DNA from 3 places in the Paraburkholderia agricolaris genome. Region 1 is predicted to be linked to each of the others. Evidence: predicted binding sites of a transcription regulator. Region 1 holds the regulator's gene; each other region holds the start of a gene.
The links. The regulator LexA, encoded in region 1, represses DNA repair genes until DNA is damaged. The targets are predictions, from matches to a motif close to ACTGTATNNNNATACAGT.
Positions count from the first base shown of each region.

Region 2: a site for LexA is predicted at 1,257-1,274, ahead of GH665_RS04620 (ATP-dependent helicase). Genes of this name have one in related genera too.
Region 3: a site for LexA is predicted at 4,328-4,345, ahead of recA (recombinase RecA). Genes of this name have one in related genera too.

Region 1 covers NZ_QPER01000001.1:2,576,697-2,582,558, forward strand. Annotated here, with positions in the region: gene GH665_RS11525 (sulfate/molybdate ABC transporter ATP-binding protein) at 44-1,102, opposite strand; gene cysW (sulfate ABC transporter permease subunit CysW) at 1,102-2,124, opposite strand; gene cysT (sulfate ABC transporter permease subunit CysT) at 2,121-3,014, opposite strand; gene GH665_RS11540 (sulfate ABC transporter substrate-binding protein) at 3,152-4,201, opposite strand; gene lexA (transcriptional repressor LexA) at 4,517-5,167, shown strand; gene GH665_RS11550 (hypothetical protein) at 5,225-5,575, shown strand; gene GH665_RS11555 (DUF2939 domain-containing protein) at 5,809-5,862, shown strand, end outside.
Region 2 covers NZ_QPER01000001.1:1,013,854-1,019,715, forward strand. Annotated here, with positions in the region: gene GH665_RS04610 (hypothetical protein) at 243-698, shown strand; gene GH665_RS04615 (hypothetical protein) at 804-1,067, shown strand; gene GH665_RS04620 (ATP-dependent helicase) at 1,316-3,484, shown strand; gene GH665_RS04625 (DUF4088 family protein) at 3,502-4,275, opposite strand; gene GH665_RS04630 (AzlD domain-containing protein) at 4,518-4,841, opposite strand; partial or broken gene GH665_RS04635 (AzlC family ABC transporter permease) at 4,946-5,689, opposite strand.
Region 3 covers NZ_QPER01000001.1:561,681-567,542, reverse strand. Annotated here, with positions in the region: gene sucD (succinate--CoA ligase subunit alpha) at 1-276, opposite strand, end outside; gene sucC (ADP-forming succinate--CoA ligase subunit beta) at 404-1,573, opposite strand; gene GH665_RS02545 (DUF2889 domain-containing protein) at 1,570-2,313, opposite strand; gene recX (recombination regulator RecX) at 2,439-3,164, opposite strand; gene recA (recombinase RecA) at 3,172-4,248, opposite strand; gene GH665_RS02530 (response regulator transcription factor) at 4,481-5,257, shown strand; gene GH665_RS02525 (sensor histidine kinase) at 5,267-5,862, shown strand, end outside.

The DNA of each region.
Region 1 (5,862 bases):
TTGATTGAAACGCCGAGTTTTGTTGTGCTGCCAGCAGTGCCGCTTATTGCGCCGGAAATACGCGCAACGCGCGCGGCACGGCGGTCACGCCGTCGCCGATCGCCAGTTGCAGATCGCGCCACGATTCGCGGTCGAGTTCCGCCTCGAGCAGGTTGCCTTCGCGACCCGCCAGTTCCACCCGCACCGAGCCGCCGAGCGTCACCACGCGCCGCACGTCGACCACGATGCCTTCGCGATGGCCGGACGCTTGAGGATACAACTGCAGATCGTGCGGCCGCACATACGCGAATGCCGGCCCGCTGAAATCGGCCTTGATCGTGACCGGCAGCGCCGCGCCGTCGACCACGAAGCCGCTCGCATCCACATTGCCGTGCAGACGGTTCGCCGCGCCGAGAAACTCGTAGACGAACGAGGTTTGCGGATGGTCGTACACGTCCTGCGGACTGCCCACCTGCTCCACATGCCCGCGATTCAGCACGACGATCCGGTCGGCCACTTCGAGCGCTTCTTCCTGATCGTGCGTGACGAAAATCGTCGAGATATGCAGATCGTCATGCAGACGACGCAACCAGCTACGCAATTCCTTGCGCACCTTGGCATCCAGCGCGCCGAACGGTTCGTCGAGCAGCAAGACCTTCGGTTCGACCGCCAGCGCGCGCGCCAACGCAATCCGCTGCCGCTGACCACCGGACAATTCCGACGGATACCGTTGCGCGAGCCAGTCGAGTTGCACGAGCTTCAGCAGTTCATGCACCTTCTCGCGAATCACCGCCTCCGAGGGCCGCTCCTTACGGGGCTTCACACGCAATCCGAACGCGACGTTCTCGAATACCGTCATATGACGGAACAGCGCGTAATGCTGGAACACAAAGCCAACTTCGCGTTCGCGGGCGCCGACCGTCGCAACATCCTGGCCCTGCAGCACGACCTGGCCGCCGTCCGCGTATTCGAGACCGGCAATCACACGCAGCAAGGTGGTCTTGCCACAACCCGAAGGCCCGAGCAGCGCAACCAGTTCGCCCGGCGGAAAGTCGAGCGAAACGTTATCGAGCGCGACGAAATCGCCGAAGCGCTTTTGCAGGTTACGAACGGTGATACCCATTACAGCTCTCCTTGCTTGAGCGGGTGCTTGACTACATTGTTCGGCAGACGGGCCGCCTTGACGGACGGTGCAGCGGAGCTCGGCGCGAGCGGCCCGGCATAGGCCGGCACGTCGCGCGCGGCGGACAATTCCGCCGACATATGGCGCTCGGCGAGCAGTTTCAGGCCGAGCGTCACGAGCGCCAGCAAGGCCAGCACCGATGCCACGGCGAACGCGGCCGAGAAGTTGTACTCGTTATAAAGAATTTCGACGTGCAGCGGCATCGTGTCGGTCTGGCCGCGAATGTGGCCGGACACCACCGACACCGCGCCGAACTCGCCCATCGCGCGCGCATTACACAGAATCACGCCGTACAGCAGACCCCATTTGACGTTCGGCAGCGTGACCCGGCGGAAGATCTGCCATCCGGACGCGCCGAGCACGTGCGCGGCCTCTTCCTCGTCGTTGCCTTGCGCCTGCATCAGCGGAATCAGCTCACGCGCGACGAACGGGAACGTGACGAAAATCGTTGCCAGCACGATGCCCGGCACCGCGAAGATGATCTGCACGTTGTGGTCCTGCAACCACGGCCCGAACCAGCCCTGCGCACCGAACATCAGCACGTAGATCAACCCGGAAATCACCGGCGAGACCGAGAACGGCAGATCGATCAGCGTGGTCAGCAGAGCCTTGCCGCGGAACTCGAACTTGGCGATACACCAGGACGCGGCAAGACCGAACACGAGATTCAGCGGCACCGCGATCGCGGCCGTAATCACGGTGAGCTTGATGGCCGACAACGCATCCGGATCGGCCAGGGACTCCAGATAGAAGCCAAGACCCTTGTTCAGGGCCTGATAGAAGACCGCGACGAGCGGTACAACCAGGAACAGCGCAAGAAACAGTAACGCGACGCTGGTCAGAATCCAGCGCACAACCGGCGACTCGGTGACCGGATCGGGCCGGCGCGCGAGATTGAGGGGCGCGCGCGGCGCCACGGCAACAGCCGCGGCATCCGCGCCATTCAGGGAGTTGCGGCTCATTGCACACCTCCGCCAAACGCCACGCTCGCAGCAGCGGGTGCCGGACCTGCGCCGCCACGGCTTGTGCGACGCTGCAAATACCATTGCAAGGTGTTGATGAACAGCAGCATCAGGAACGACACCACCAGCATGACCACGGCCAGCGCGGTCGCGCCGGCGTAGTCGTATTGTTCGAGCTTGGTAATGATCAACAGCGACGTGATTTCCGATTTCATCGGCACATTACCGGCGATGAAAATCACCGAGCCGTATTCGCCGAGCGCCCGCGCGAATGCCAGCGCGAAACCTGTCAGCAAGGCTGGGAACACGGCCGGCAGCACGACGCGGCGAAACGTCAGCCAGCGCGAGGCGCCAAGGCAGGCAGCCGCTTCTTCCTGCTCGCGCTCGAACTCTTCGAGCACCGGCTGCACGGTCCGCACGACGAACGGCAAACCGATGAAGGTCAGCGCGACCAGCACACCGGCCGGCGTGAAAGCGATCTTGATGCCGAGCGGCTCGAGAAACTGGCCGATCCAGCCGTTGCCCGCGTACACCGCCGCGAGCGAAATACCGGCCACGGAGGTCGGCAACGCAAACGGCAGATCGACCACCGCATCGACGATGCGCTTGAACGGGAAGGTATAGCGCACCAGCACCCACGCGACCAGAAAACCGAACACCGCGTTGATCAGCGCGCCGCCGAGGGCCGAGAAAAACGTCAGGCGATACGACGCGAGCACGCGCGGCGACGTGACCGCGCGCACGAACTGGGGCCAGTCGAGCGTCGCGGTCTTGAGAAAGGTCGCCGCAAGCGGAATCAGCACCACGAGGCTCAGATAAGCCACCGTGATGCCGAGTGTCAGGCCAAAACCGGGCAACGCGCTCGGTTTTCGGAAGGTCAACGTCGTCATGCTCAGTACTCTTTCAGGGTTGAAACCGGCGGCTCTTTTCGGCCGCCTGGCTGGCCAGAAAGCGCGCCTTGCGGGCGCGCTTTCCGGCGAGGTGTCACTACGCGTTCAACCGCGCATGTCGTTGTGCCGGGTGCCCCTTACTGCGGCGAGTAAATCGAATCGAACACGCCGCCGTCGGCAAAGTGCGTCTTCTGTGCATTCGCCCAACCGCCGAACGAATCGTCCACCGTGTACAGCTTCAGCTTCGGAAACTTCGAGGTCAGCTCGGCCGGCACCTTGCTCGAACGCGGACGGTAGAAGTTCTTCGCCGCGATTTCCTGACCCTGCTCGCTGTACAGGAAGTTCAGATACGCTTCGGCCAGCTTGCGTGTGCCGTGCTTGTCGACCACCTTGTCCACCACCGCGACCGGCGGCTCGGCCAGAATGCTCACCGACGGCACGACGATTTCAAACTTGTCCGGACCGAATTCCTTCAACGAAAGGAAGGCTTCGTTTTCCCACGCAATCAGCACGTCGCCGATGCCGCGTTGCACGAAGCTGGTGGTCGCGCCGCGCGCCCCCGAATCCAGCACGCCGGCATTCTTATAGAGCTTGCCGACGAATTCCTTCGCTTTCTGGTCGTTGCCGCCCGGCTGATGTTCGGCATAGGCCCATGCAGCCAGATAGTTCCAGCGCGCGCCGCCCGAAGTCTTCGGATTCGGCGTGACGATCGACACGCCCGGCTTGATCAGATCGTCCCAATCCTTGATGTGCTTCGGGTTGCCCTTGCGCACCAGAAACACGATCGTCGACGTGTACGGCGACGCGTTGTCCGGCAGGCGCTTTTGCCAGCCCTTGTCGAGCAAGCCCTTGTTGGCCAACGCGTCGATGTCGTAGGCGAGCGCCAGCGTCACCACGTCCGCCTGCAAACCGTCCAGCACCGAACGCGCCTGCGCACCCGAGCCGCCGTGCGACTGCTTGAAGGTGATCGTCTCGCCCGTTTTCGCCTTCCATTCCTTGCCAAATGCCTGGTTGACGTCCTGGTACAACTCGCGTGTCGGGTCGTACGACACGTTCAGCAGCGTCGTGTCCGCTGCATGTGCCTGCGTCACGACGCCGGCCGCGGTAATCGTGCCGACTGCGCCGAAAGCGAGCGCCGCAATGAATTTTCTGGTCTTGCCTGCCAGCCCCGTGCCTTGATGGTTCATGCCAACTTTCTCCGCGTGGTGGTCCGCTGAAACAGCGTGTGGTGTTGTTTTGCGTCGCGGTCACGTGCACATGAGCCCCAACTCGAAGGAAAGTCTATCGAAGAGCTTTCATCATTAAAAATAATGTTTCTTCATTCTTTAATACGCAAAAGTGGTAATGACGGCCGGATAAGGCGTTGCGGCACGAAAACGGGTGTTATGACGTCCGTTTGCGGCGCTGGAGCGCCACCCCAGGGCACGAACTTAAAGTAAAGCTTGAATTGCGCGGAATACTGTATAAAAATACAGGCACCTGTTCATACATACAGTGGCGCCATGACCAAACTTACCGCACGTCAGCAGCAGGTTTTCGATTTGATCCGCCGGGCCATCGAACGCACCGGTTTCCCGCCCACACGGGCGGAAATCGCCGCCGAGCTGGGTTTCAGCTCGGCCAACTCGGCAGAAGAACATTTGCGGGCGCTGGCTCGCAAGGGTGTGATCGAACTGGCGGCCGGCGCATCGCGCGGCATTCGCCTGCTTGGGGGCGCCGAAGATTCGCCGTACCAGTTCACGCTGCCGCACGCCAGCATCATGCAACTGTCGCTGCCACTGATCGGCCGCGTTGCGGCGGGTAGTCCGATCCTCGCGCAGGAACATATCTCGCAGCATTACGCGTGCGACCCGGCACTGTTCTCGAGCAAGCCGGACTACCTGCTGAAAGTACGCGGGCTGTCCATGCGCGACGCGGGCATCTTCGACGGCGACCTGCTCGCGGTACAGAAGAAAAGCGAAGCCAAAGACGGTCAGATCATCATCGCGCGCCTTGGCGACGACGTAACGGTCAAGCGCCTGAAGCGCCGGCCGAACGGCATCGAGTTGATCGCCGAGAACCCCGATTACGACAACATCTTCGTTGAAACCGGCAGTGCGGAATTCGCGCTCGAGGGTATCGCCGTCGGGCTGATCCGCCCGGGCGAGTTCTAAGCCCTGCGCGTGCGCCAACCCAAAGCTGCCCCAACGTTGAATCGCCTGGAGAGACTCATGGAACGCCTTGCCCGCCTGCTGCCTTTTCGCCAGTTCGGTCGTCTGCGCCATCTGCGCAAGCTGGTGCCCTGTTCGCTAATCGAGGCGTCCCCGGCCGGCACTCCATCGCTATCGCTGTTCGACGCGCCCGGCGTAGGAGCAGGTTTGCCGTCCTCGTTGCCGGCTTTTGCGCGCGTGTCACTGAATTCCGGGCTGAATACGGCTGAACCCGCGCGCCGTGCGCCGGTGCGCGTCTATCATGGGCCGTCGCGGCTGATCATGGTCGGCACGGTAGACGCTGTGTGCCGCATGATCGATCGTTGCATCGCCGACGAAGCCAACGTGCACGGCGCGGTGTTCGAGGCATAAGCTGCACGGCGGGTTGGCGGCAACCGGCTGCAACCGGCTGCCGCCATGCAGCGCACGGGATGCCGCGCGCGACATGCAATAGCCCGCATGCGACGCCCGGCGTGTGCCCCGCAGCCTGCGACGCCCGGCATAGAGTCTCGGCCGCCCGGCCTTCCCGGATATTGCATCGTATGGGATCGTTTTTACGTGGCCGCGGTCCACGTTAGATGACACCTGATAGAGAGTCCCGCTCGATGGCAGTTTCAACTCGCACGAAACGTAGCGCTACCCGGCCGCTGATCGTCACT
Region 2 (5,862 bases), 1.6 Mb from region 1:
GGACCTTGCACCGCCAATTGCAAGCAGTTGTTATGTGAATGTTGTACTTTTGTCAGAAAATGAAACGTTCCGTAACACTGGTCGTACATAACGAACTTCACTCGTAAAGTGCGGGTCTGTAGGAAAGCCTGCTGAATTTTTCCAGCAGCGAATAGACCGGGCGAGGTGGGCATGAATCGCTCATCCCTATGCAGCACCGGATACGGCGCCCGTGTCACAACAATTTTAGAGAGGATTTCGCCATGACTCAGATTCGTACGCTCCTGATCGGTACCGCCCTGACTGCTTTTGCCGCTACCGCTGCTTTCGCGCAGACCGCGCAACCGGCCGCGGGTATGAATGGCCAGGCACAAGTCCAGACCCAGGGTGCCGTTGACGCGCCCGCAGCACCGGCCGCGCAGGGTGTGCAGCCGGTCACGCCGGCGCCGACGCGCCTGACGGCATCGGGTTCGACCGATCCGCTGGTTCAGAAGCGCGATGCCAACGCGCAGGCTAATGCCGAATACAAGGCGTCGAAGAAGGCGTCCAAGACCGAGCTGAAGCAGCAGCAAAAGGCTGCCAAGTCGCAGTACAAGGAGCAGGTGCATGACGCCAAGATCAACCAGAAGGCTGACAAGCAGACCGCCAACAACGAAATGAAGATGAACATGCAAGGCCAGGCTGCTGCCCAGGACAACGGCGCCGACGTGAAGCACTAAATCCACACGTCCTCTGCGGCCCGCTTCACCCAGCTTTCTGCGGAGTGAAGCGGGGCTGTGCAAGCTGTCTGATTGACCCGCATTCCCGTTGTACGGAGGTATCGCATGAACATCACCCAGCCGATGAAGAACCGGATTTACGCCGCGCTGATCGCCGGTTGCCTGTCGTCAGTCGCGTTCGCGCAGGCGAGCGGGCCGGCCGCCGCGCCGGTGACCCACGCCGACAAGAAAGCGGCGAAGGAACAGTCGAAGGCTGACAAGAAAGCCTCGGTGGCGCAAGTCAAGGCCGACAAGAAAAAGACCGATGCCCAGGCCGACGCCGACAAGGCGAACGCCGATGCCAGTCTGAAGGACGCGAAGAAGCAGTAAGAGTGTTTCGATGGGAGGCAAGGCGTCGCGAACGCGTTGCCCGACGCCGTCGCCAAAATGGCCCGGAGCGCGTGTGCGCCCGGGTCATTTTTTATGCTTGCTTTGCTTGGTCGACCGGCCGCGACGCTCATTTCGCAAGACCTCGCGGTGCCTGGCGTTGTTGTTAAAAAGGGTCGCTTGTCTCAGTGGGTTGTATGGATATACAGTATGCGTCGCCGCGTCCACTCCCTCTCAGGCCCGAATCCATCGTGCTCTCCGTCGCTGAATCTCCGTCACCGGTCGATGCCGATTCCGGGACCCATTCCCATCCTGATACCGCCGACTGGCTGGCCAAACTCAACGACGCGCAACGCGAAGCCGTCGAATACGGCGCCGATAGTCCCAACGCGCCGCCCGGTGCGCTGCTGGTAATAGCGGGGGCGGGTTCCGGCAAGACCAATACGCTGGCGCATCGGGTCGCCAATCTGGTGGTGAAGGGCGCCGATCCGCGGCGTATTCTGCTGCTGACCTTCTCCCGCCGCGCTGCGCTCGAAATGACCCGCCGCGTCACGCGCATCGCCGGCGCGGCGCTCGGTACGCGGGCTGCGTTGGCGCAAGGGCTGACGTGGTCCGGAACCTTCCATAGCGTCGGCGCGCGGCTCTTGCGCGAATACGCGGACCTGATCGGCCTCGCGCCCGCCTTTACGATCAACGACCGTGAGGATTCCGCCGACCTGATGAATCTGGTGCGCCACGAGCTCGGTTTGTCCGCGAAAGAGCGGCGCTTTCCGGCCAAGGGCACCTGCTTTGCGATTTACTCGCGCGTGGTGAACACCGGCGCGTCGCTCGCCGACGTGCTCGACAGCGCGTTCCCCTGGTGCCGCGAGTGGGAGGCCGATCTGCGCAGGCTGTTCGCGGCATACGTCGAGGCCAAGCAGAAGCAGAGCGTGCTCGACTATGACGATCTGCTGCTCTACTGGTCGCATATGGCCGCCGAGCCGGCCATCGCGGCCGATCTGTCGGCGCGCTTCGATCACGTGCTGGTTGACGAGTATCAGGACACCAATCGCCTGCAGGCGTCGATCCTGCTCGCGCTAAAACCCGACGGCCGGGGCCTGACCGTGGTCGGCGACGACGCCCAGTCGATCTATTCGTTTCGCGGCGCGACCGTGCGCAATATTCTGGATTTTCCGGCGCACTTCGATCCGCCCGCGAGGCAGATTACGCTTGAGCGCAATTACCGCTCGACCGAGCCGATTCTGGCGGCGTCGAATGCGGTGATCGAGCTGGCCAGCGAGCGCTACACGAAGAATCTGTGGACCGACAAGGCCTCGGCGCAGCGCCCGCGTCTGGTGACCGTCGCCGACGAAGCAGATCAGGCGCGCTATATCGTCGAGCAGGTACTCGAAGCGCGCGAGCAAGGCATGAAGCTCAAGTCACAGGCGGTGCTGTTTCGCGCGGCTCATCACAGCGCGGCGCTCGAGATCGAATTGACCCGCCGCAACATTCCGTTCGTGAAGTTCGGCGGCCTGAAGTTTCTCGATTCGGTGCATGTCAAGGATGTGCTCGCCGTGCTGCGCTGGGCGGAGAATCCACGCGACCGCGTCGCCGGTTTTCGGGTCGTGCAATTGCTGCCGGGCGTCGGTCCCACGACCGCCGCGAAGGTGCTGGACGAGGTCGTGGCGCGGGCGGGTGCCGGCAATCCGGTCGACTTCGCCCAGAGCGCCGCTGGTGCGCTGGCTGCCTTTGCGCCGCCCGCCCGCGCGCGGGAAGACTGGCATCCGTTCGTCAAGCTGATGTCGAGCGTGTACGGGCGCCAGACGCCGTGGCCGGCCGAGTTCGAAATGGTGCGGCGCTGGTACGAGCCGCATCTCGAACGCAATCATGAAGACGCGGCGATCCGTCATGCGGACGTGCTGCAGATGGAAAGCATCGCGGGCACGTACCCGTCGCGCGAGCGTTTTCTGACCGAGTTGACGCTCGATCCGCCAGACGCCACCAGCGACGAATCCGGCGTGCCGCTGATCGACGAGGACTACCTGATCCTGTCCACGATTCATTCGGCGAAGGGGCAGGAGTGGCGCAACGTGTTCGTCTTGAATGGCGTCGATGGCTGCATTCCGTCCGATCTCGGCACCGGCAGCGAAGAGGAAATCGACGAGGAGCGCCGCCTGCTATACGTGGCGATGACGCGCGCGAAGGAGGACCTGCATATCGTCGTGCCGCAGCGTTTTTACGTGCACAACCAGACCCATCTGGGCGACCGTCATGTATGGGCGTCGCGCACCCGGTTCATTCCGGCGCATCTGATGCCTTTGTTCGACGCCTATGCGTGGCCGCGTGTGCCGGTGCCGAGCGCGCCGACGGCAGCGGGGCTGGCCGCGGCGGCGCAGGCGAAGATCGAAATTGGCGCGAGGCTCAGGAAGATGTGGGACTGAGCCGGTTTTTACTGCGATTACCGTGACTGCCGCTGTTGTTGCTGCTGTTGCGGCGCCGGACGCGGCGGCACAAAGAAATTGCGCAGCCATGCGGCGAGGCGTGAGAACACGTCATACGGTTCTTCGATGAAAATCTCCGGCTTCAGCAAGCGCAGGTACTCCATGATCTGCTGCGCTTCCTGCTTCTGGAACGAGCCATGCGAAATTCCCAGGCGCAGCAGCCCGCGCAACTCACCGAGCTTTTCGCGCGCCGTGCTGCCCACGCTCGTTTCGCACGCCACCTTGGCTTCGTAGACACGTTGACGCAGCGATTCCACCAGACGCCAGGCCGGCGTCTGCATGATTTCCTCGAGCGCCTGGATGTCCTGCGCCGCGCTTTTGATCTGGGCCGCGAGCGGATCGATCAGTGCAGCGTCGCCTTCCGCTTCCTTGACGATGGCCGCGGCCCAGTCGCGGCAGTGCTTGGCGAGCTCTTCAGGCGTCCATTCCGAGCGGGCCGCAAAGCCGAAACCGAATTCCTCCGCCTGCCGCATCAGAATCGCCACGACGTCGGGGAACTCCTTGTCCAGCGTGCGTTTCGCCCATGCGTACTGGCCGCCTTGCAGCATCCGCTGAACCGCGTGCTCCGTCAGCGGCACCATATTGTCGAGCAGCTTGGCGCGCAAAAAGTCCTCAAACGACGGCGTCGCGAACTGCGGATCGAGCTTCAGCGAAACCCGCAGAAACGCTTCGAAGTCCTTGCGCAGCGTCGCAATGGTCTCGTCTTTGAGCGTGAGGGTGATTTGACCCATGTGTTATCCCGTTTGGTCCTGCCGCGCGGCCTCGTCGCATCGCCCGATCGCATCCGGGCCCAGTGAGACGCGACGCCAAATGCCGGCGCGGTTGATTCCTGCCTGTTGCCGCGTAACCAGCGGGGGGTATCCCGATGAGCGGACCTCGACTGCATATCGGCGGAATTAAGGGAAACTTAAGGGTAGGCGACGTTTTGGCGGCGGCTTTAGAGGGATGCGCCGCCAGAGCGCGCGGGGCATGCCTATTTCAGCACGACGCCTTGCCAGACAAAAAAGACCGTCAGGCCGACCGCGATGGTCAGGAGTGGCCGCCGCGTCAGCGCGCTGACCGCAATGGCCGCCAGCGCCCCGACCAGCTGTGGATTGCGCCAGGTCAATTCGGCCTGGGTGCCGTGCGGCGAGACCGCCATCGGGACGATGATCGCGGTCAGCACGGTAACGGGGACGAAACCGAGCGCGGTGCGCATGAGCGGCGGAAAGACCAGCCGGTCGCCGAGTACGAAGACGGCGGCGCGGATCACCCACGTAATCGCGGCCATGCCGAGGATCAGAACGACGTAGTTCATCGCGACGCCTCCATGGTTTCCTGCGAGGGTTGGCGCGGGGTTCCCCGCGGGGTTTCCCGTCGAATCGCCTGCGAGTTATCGCGCGAGGCGTCCGGGGACGATTCACGATTTCCCTGCGCGCCTCGCCCAAATCGTGGCGCCGACAGCAGGACACCGATTGCCACACCCGCGAACACCGCGCCAAGCAGGCCGAGCTTGTACGGCCAGGCTTGCCAGAAGAAAGCCAGCGTACCCGCGGTGACCGCCGCCGCGATATAGCGCAGCGCGACGAGTTGCGGCACGACGATCGCGATGAAGGTCGCGACCATCGCGAAGTCGAGCCCGAGCGACTGCAGTCCCGGAAAGGCTGCACCGAACAGCAGGCCGGCGACGGTCCAGATTTGCCAGTTCAGGTACATGGCCAGACCCGCGCCAAAGAAATAGTGCGGGCCGACGGTGCCGGGCTCCCGGTGCCGGTAATGCTCCCACGCGACCGCGAAGACTTCGTCGGTGAGCAGCGCGCCGAGCGCCCAGCGCCAGCGCGCGGACAGATGCGCGACGTGCGGCGCGAGCGTCGCGCTGTACAGCACGTGACGCAGGTTGACGACGAGCGTGGTCGCCCAGATCACCGCAAAGCTGGCGTGGCCGGCGATCAGGCCTAGCGCGATGAATTGCGCCGAGCCGGCGAATACGACGAGCGACATCAGTTGTCCGTGCCATAGATGCAGCGGGCCGGATGCGACGAGGGTGCCAAAGATCACGCCGAAGGGCGCCGCGCCGACCATCATCGGGATGATGTCGCGCGCGCCGGCGGTGAATTCTTTTAAGTGGCCTGTGCCCGAGGGCTGACCGGGGTTGGAATGGGTCAATCTTGCCTCCTTGATTGGGCAAGCATAGCGACCGCAGGCGGCTGGCGCTTGTACGTTCTTGCGGTGGGAGATGAGGCGGTGCGGATCGTGTGCTTCCGGCGCTCAGGCTGCGTTGGCGGCGATTGCGCGGATGGGGCCTGAATGCCGGGGCGCTGCCGGGGTTTGAGTGCCCC
Region 3 (5,862 bases), 2.0 Mb from region 1:
GTCGGCTTCGACGGCTTCCCAGATGGCAGCAGCAGCGCCTGCCGGCGGAACGTAAATCACCGATACGGTCGCGCCCGTTTCAGCCTTGGCTTCAGCAACGCTAGCGTAGATAGGAATGCCTTCGAAATCTTCGCCGGCCTTCTTCGGGTTCACGCCTGCAACGTACGCTTCGCGGCCGTTTGCATATTCACGGCAAGCACGCGTGTGGAACTGACCGGTCTTGCCGGTAATGCCCTGCGTGATGACCTTGGTGTCTTTGTTAATCAGAATCGACATGTATTGACCTCTGTTCGTTTGGCGTCGCGGTGGTGCGTGGCGCGGCGGGATGTTCTTCGCCCGCGCCGCTCATGCATCACACACGCGCCGCCATTCGTAATCCTGGTAAACGCGCTTGGGGTTTGGCTTACGCCTTGCCCGCAGCGGCCGCGACGACCTTCTGAGCCGCTTCTTCCATGCTGTCCGCCGCAATGATCGGCAGGCCGGATTCAGCGAGCATCTTCTTGCCCAGGTCTTCGTTCGTGCCCTTCATGCGGACCACGAGCGGCACCTTCAGCGACACAGCCTTCGACGCCGCGATCACGCCTTCCGCGATCACGTCGCAGCGCATGATGCCGCCGAAAATGTTGACCAGAATCGCGGTCAGGTTCGGGTTCTTCAGCATGATCTTGAACGCTTCCGTGACCTTCTCGGTCGTGGCGCCACCGCCCACGTCCAGGAAGTTCGCCGGTTCGCCGCCGAACAGCTTGATGGTGTCCATCGTTGCCATTGCGAGGCCAGCGCCGTTCACGAGGCAGCCGATGTTGCCGTCGAGCGAGATGTAGGCGAGGTCGAACTTCGATGCTTCGACTTCAGCCGGATCTTCTTCGTCCAGATCGCGATACGCGACGATTTCCGGGTGACGGAACAGTGCGTTCGAATCGAAGTTGAACTTGGCGTCCAACGCGATGACCTTGCCGTCGCCGGTCAGGATCAGCGGGTTGATTTCGGCCAGCGATGCGTCGGTTTCCCAGAATGCCTTGTACAGGCCTTGCAGGATCGCACGTGCTTGCGGCAGCGAAGCGGCGGGCACGCCGATCTTCGTTGCGAGCTCGTCGGCTTCGGCGTCTTTCAGACCGGTCGCCGGATCGACGGCGATCTTGTGGATCAGCTCAGGCGTCTTTTCCGCGACTTCTTCGACGTCCATGCCGCCTTCGCTCGATGCCATCACGACGATCTTCTGCGAAACGCGATCGATCACCAGGCCGACATACAGTTCCTTCTTGATGTCAGCGCCTTCTTCGATCAGCAGGCGATTCACCTTCTGGCCTTCCGGACCGGTCTGGTGCGTGACGAGCTGCATGCCGAGGATCTGTTCCGAATACTCGCGAACCTGATCCAGCGACTTGGCGACCTTCACGCCGCCGCCCTTGCCACGGCCACCCGCGTGGATCTGAGCCTTCACGACCCATACCGGGCCGCCGAGCTCTTGCGCGGCCTTGACCGCATCATCCACCGAGAAGACCGGCTTGCCGCGCGGTACCGCGACGCCGAATTTCCGCAGGATTTCCTTACCCTGGTACTCGTGAATCTTCATGCGTGATTCCCTTCAGTCTGAGAGTTGGATTGAACATCGTTTCCGCTACCGTCGTTCATGCCGGACGCGTTGCCGCCCTCACCTGTCTGGCGGGCTGCCCCGTCGCCTGACGATGCCGCGCGATCCGCTGTATACGGAGCGCGGCCATACCAGCGCGGATAAAACTGTTGCACCGCCTCGCCGTCGAAACGCAGCGCGTGGCAGCGTCCCAGCTGGAATGGCGGTTTATCGTTGGAATGCTCGTCTGTGCTGTGCGACGAGCCGTTCCCTGAACTCGTCTCCGCGCCCGGCCTGCCGCCATCATTGGTGTTCCACACGTCGCCGGCGAACGCCTGGATTGCAGCGGTCGGCAGGAGTGCGCACAACTCGGTGAGATGCGTGCAACCGGCCGTGCCGGCCAGCAAACGGGCAGCATCGCGACGGAAGTTGTTGAACAGATTGAGCCCGATGAGGGCACGGTAGGCGGGATTGCTGGCTTGGCACAACCCTGGATAGGGCACCCAGTCGGACGACGCTTCGGCGTCGACGACATTGAGCTTGCGATCGATGGTGATGCGAAGCCAGAGTTCATGGATCGGCTGACCATTGGGCCGGACGCCCGACGCAAGCACCACATCGCGCGGTTTTTCGTCGGTCAAGCACGCTTCCACATCCCACAGGCCATCGGCTCGCTCATAGGCTTCCGCTCTGATTGCGCGACGGTGGCGCAACTGACGGGACACTGGCGGGGAGAGCGGCATGCGGAAAGGAAAGGCCGGATTGGAAAACCCCCGGATTTTAGCATACTGGGTATTTGGGACAGCGCGGAACGCGCAGGGCCGCCCGGTGGGCCGGGGCGCGCGGCGGACGCTATCTCAAAGTGGGGTTACTCGCCGCTCCACTCCTCGTCGAGCCCTTTAAGAATTTTGCCGATGGTTGCACCCGAGAACCCGCGCGACGCCAGAAAGCGCGCTTGCTTCGCCCGCTCGGCGGCGGTTTCCGGAAGCCGGTCGAATTTCTTCCGCCAGACGGCCTGAGCGCGTGCAAGCTCGGTTTCGCGCAGCTGCGCACTCGCTTCTTCGACCAGCGTTTGGTCCACAGCATGCTGCTTCAATTCACCGACAATCCGGCTCGCGCCCAGGCGCGACGAGCGCCGATGGATCAGGCTTTCCGCAAAGCGCGAATCGGATAGCCAGTTTTCGGCTTCCAGCGAATCGAGCAAGGTATCGAGTGAATCGGTTTCTTCGACGAACGGCTTGAGCTTGCGCGCGAGTTCGGTGCGGCTGTATTCACGCCGGGACAGATAGCCGAGCGCACGTCCTTTTAGCGAACGGGCTGGGCGTTGGGATTTTTTTGCATCGTCCTGACCTGGCTTCGCCTCGCCGGGTGTGCGGCGCGAGCGGGTGTAGGTGGTTTCGGACGGGTCCGCTGCAGCTTGAGCGGAGGAATCGGGCCGCGACTGACGGCCCTCTGCGCGATCGTGCGCGTCGAACGACTCGAAAGGATCAAGCGAATCAAACGGATCGCGCGGATCACCGTCACCGACACGCGGGCCGTCCGCGTTGCGTCCAGCGTTAGCAACATTGGACAGCGGCCGGCCCTTGCGTATCACGTGCTGGTTACTCTTCTTCGCCCGCGACTTCAGCTGCCGCACCGGTCGCCACTTCCGCCATGGCATTCACGCCCAGCGATTCACGGATACGGTTCTCGATCTCACGGGCAATGTCCGGATTTTCACGCAGGAATTCACGTGCATTGTCCTTGCCCTGACCGATACGTTCGCCGTTGTAGCTGTACCAGGCACCGGCCTTGTCGACGATTTTTGCCTGCACGCCGAGGTCGATGACTTCGCCCTGACGGGAAATGCCTTCGCCGTACAGAATGTCGAAAATCGCTTCACGGAACGGCGGCGCAACCTTGTTCTTCACCACCTTCACTCGCGTTTCGTTACCGATCACTTCGTCGTTCTTCTTGATCGAACCGATCCGGCGAATGTCCAGACGCACCGACGCGTAAAACTTCAGCGCGTTACCACCCGTAGTGGTTTCCGGATTGCCGAACATCACACCAATCTTCATACGGATCTGGTTGATGAAGATTACGAGGCAGTTCGTGCGCTTGATCGTACCGGTGAGCTTGCGCAGCGCTTGCGACATCAGACGCGCTTGCAGACCCGGCAGCGAGTCGCCCATTTCGCCTTCGATTTCAGCCTTCGGCACGAGTGCCGCGACCGAGTCGATCACGATCATGTCGATCGAGCCCGAGCGCACCAGTGCGTCGGCGATTTCAAGCGCCTGTTCGCCGGTATCCGGCTGCGAAACCAGCAGGTCGTTGACGTTCACGCCGAGCTTGCCCGCGTACTGGATGTCCAGCGCGTGTTCCGCGTCGATAAACGCTGCCGTGCCGCCGAGCTTCTGCATTTCGGCGACGACTTGCAACGTCAGCGTGGTTTTACCGGACGATTCCGGACCATAAATTTCGACCACACGGCCACGCGGCAAACCGCCGACGCCCAACGCGATGTCGAGGCCGAGCGATCCGGTTGAGACCACCTGGATATCTTCGACCGCCTCACCTGCGCCGAGCCGCATGACCGACCCTTTGCCGAACTGTTTTTCGATCTGCGCGAGTGCGGCAGCCAGTGCCTTGCTCTTTTCAGCAGTCAGTCCAGCCGAGCCTTTCTTGCTTTCTTCCATGAATCGTCCTTTGCTATGATGAACGGCGTCTGAGGCAGATGTGCCGCCCTTTTTAGCGGACAGCACACGAAACCCAGACACTGTATAAAAAAACAGTAGTTTTGGCAAGCGCGATTCTCATGCGAACGCGCATTTTTACCGCCGCGCTGCCCAACTACCCACAATAATTTTCGGAGACCGCTGTGCGCCGGGGAAACACCCCACGGTGCCGGCAAGGCCAGGTTGGCGCACCATGCGAATTCTGATTGCCGAAGACGACAGCATACTCGCGGACGGTCTGGTTCGATCACTCCGCCAATCGGCCTATGCCGTCGATCATGTGAAGAGCGGCGTCGAGGCCGACACCGCCCTGTCCATGCAAACTTTCGACCTGCTAATCCTCGATCTGGGCCTGCCGCGCATGTCGGGGCTCGAGGTGCTGCGCCGCCTGCGCGCCCGCAATTCGAACCTGCCGGTGCTGATCCTCACGGCCGCGGACAGCGTCGACGAACGCGTCAAGGGCCTCGATCTCGGCGCCGACGACTACATGGCCAAGCCCTTCGCCCTGAACGAGCTCGAAGCACGCGTGCGCGCGCTGACCCGGCGCGGCGCGGGAGGCGGCCCGACCGTGGTGCGGCACGGTTCTCTGTCGTTCGATCAGGTGGGCCGGATCGCCTACGTCAACGAACTGGTGATCGACCTGTCGGCGCGCGAACTCGGTCTGCTCGAAGTGCTGCTACAAAGGATCGGGCGGCTGGTATCGAAGGAACAACTGGTCGACCATCTGTGCGAATGGGGCGAGGAAGTCAGCAATAACGCAATCGAAGTCTACGTGCACCGGTTGCGCAAGAAGATCGAGCCGAGCGGCGTACGCATCATCACCGTGCGCGGCCTCGGATATTGCCTCGAGAAAGCCGCCCAGCCTTCTAACGTCAGCGCCGGCGCGCTCGCGCCGCCCGGCTCCGCCGAGCCCGAACCACCGGCGTCGCCGCCGTCGGCCGCGATGCCGGCGAGCCATCACTACAAATAGAGAGCCCCCATGTCCGCACGCGCAGACCGCGCCACGGCGCACGCGGCGGACCTCGACGAAGCGCGCGACGAGCGCTACGCCAATCCGTTCGCCCCGCCCGACGAGACCGAAGCCGCCGCTGAAGCACGCCCACGCTCGCTGTTCGGCGAAATTCTCGACTGGATGCTGGCGCCGCTCCTGCTGCTTTGGCCCATGAGCCTCGCGGTCACTTACCTGGTCGCCAAGTCGATCGCCAACGGCCCGTTCGACCGCGCGCTCGAAACCGACGCCTACGTGCTCGCCCGCCAGATTCATCCGATCAATGGCGTGGCGGAGCTGTCGCTGCCCGATTCCACCCGCGACTTTCTGCGCGCCGACAATGTCGACAGCGTGTTCTATCAGGTGCTCGGCACGCGCGGCGAACTGGTGGGCGGCGAGCGCGACATGCCGCTGCCGCACGAGGAAGACCGGCCGCCGCCGGGCCTCGTCGAATTCCGTGACGACGTGCTGCGCGGCAACGACATCCGTGTCGCCTATACGACCGTCGAGTTTCCGCAGACGCCCGGCGCGCAGCCGGTGCTGGTACAGGTCGCCGAAACACTCGACAAGCGCAGCCAGCTTGCCAA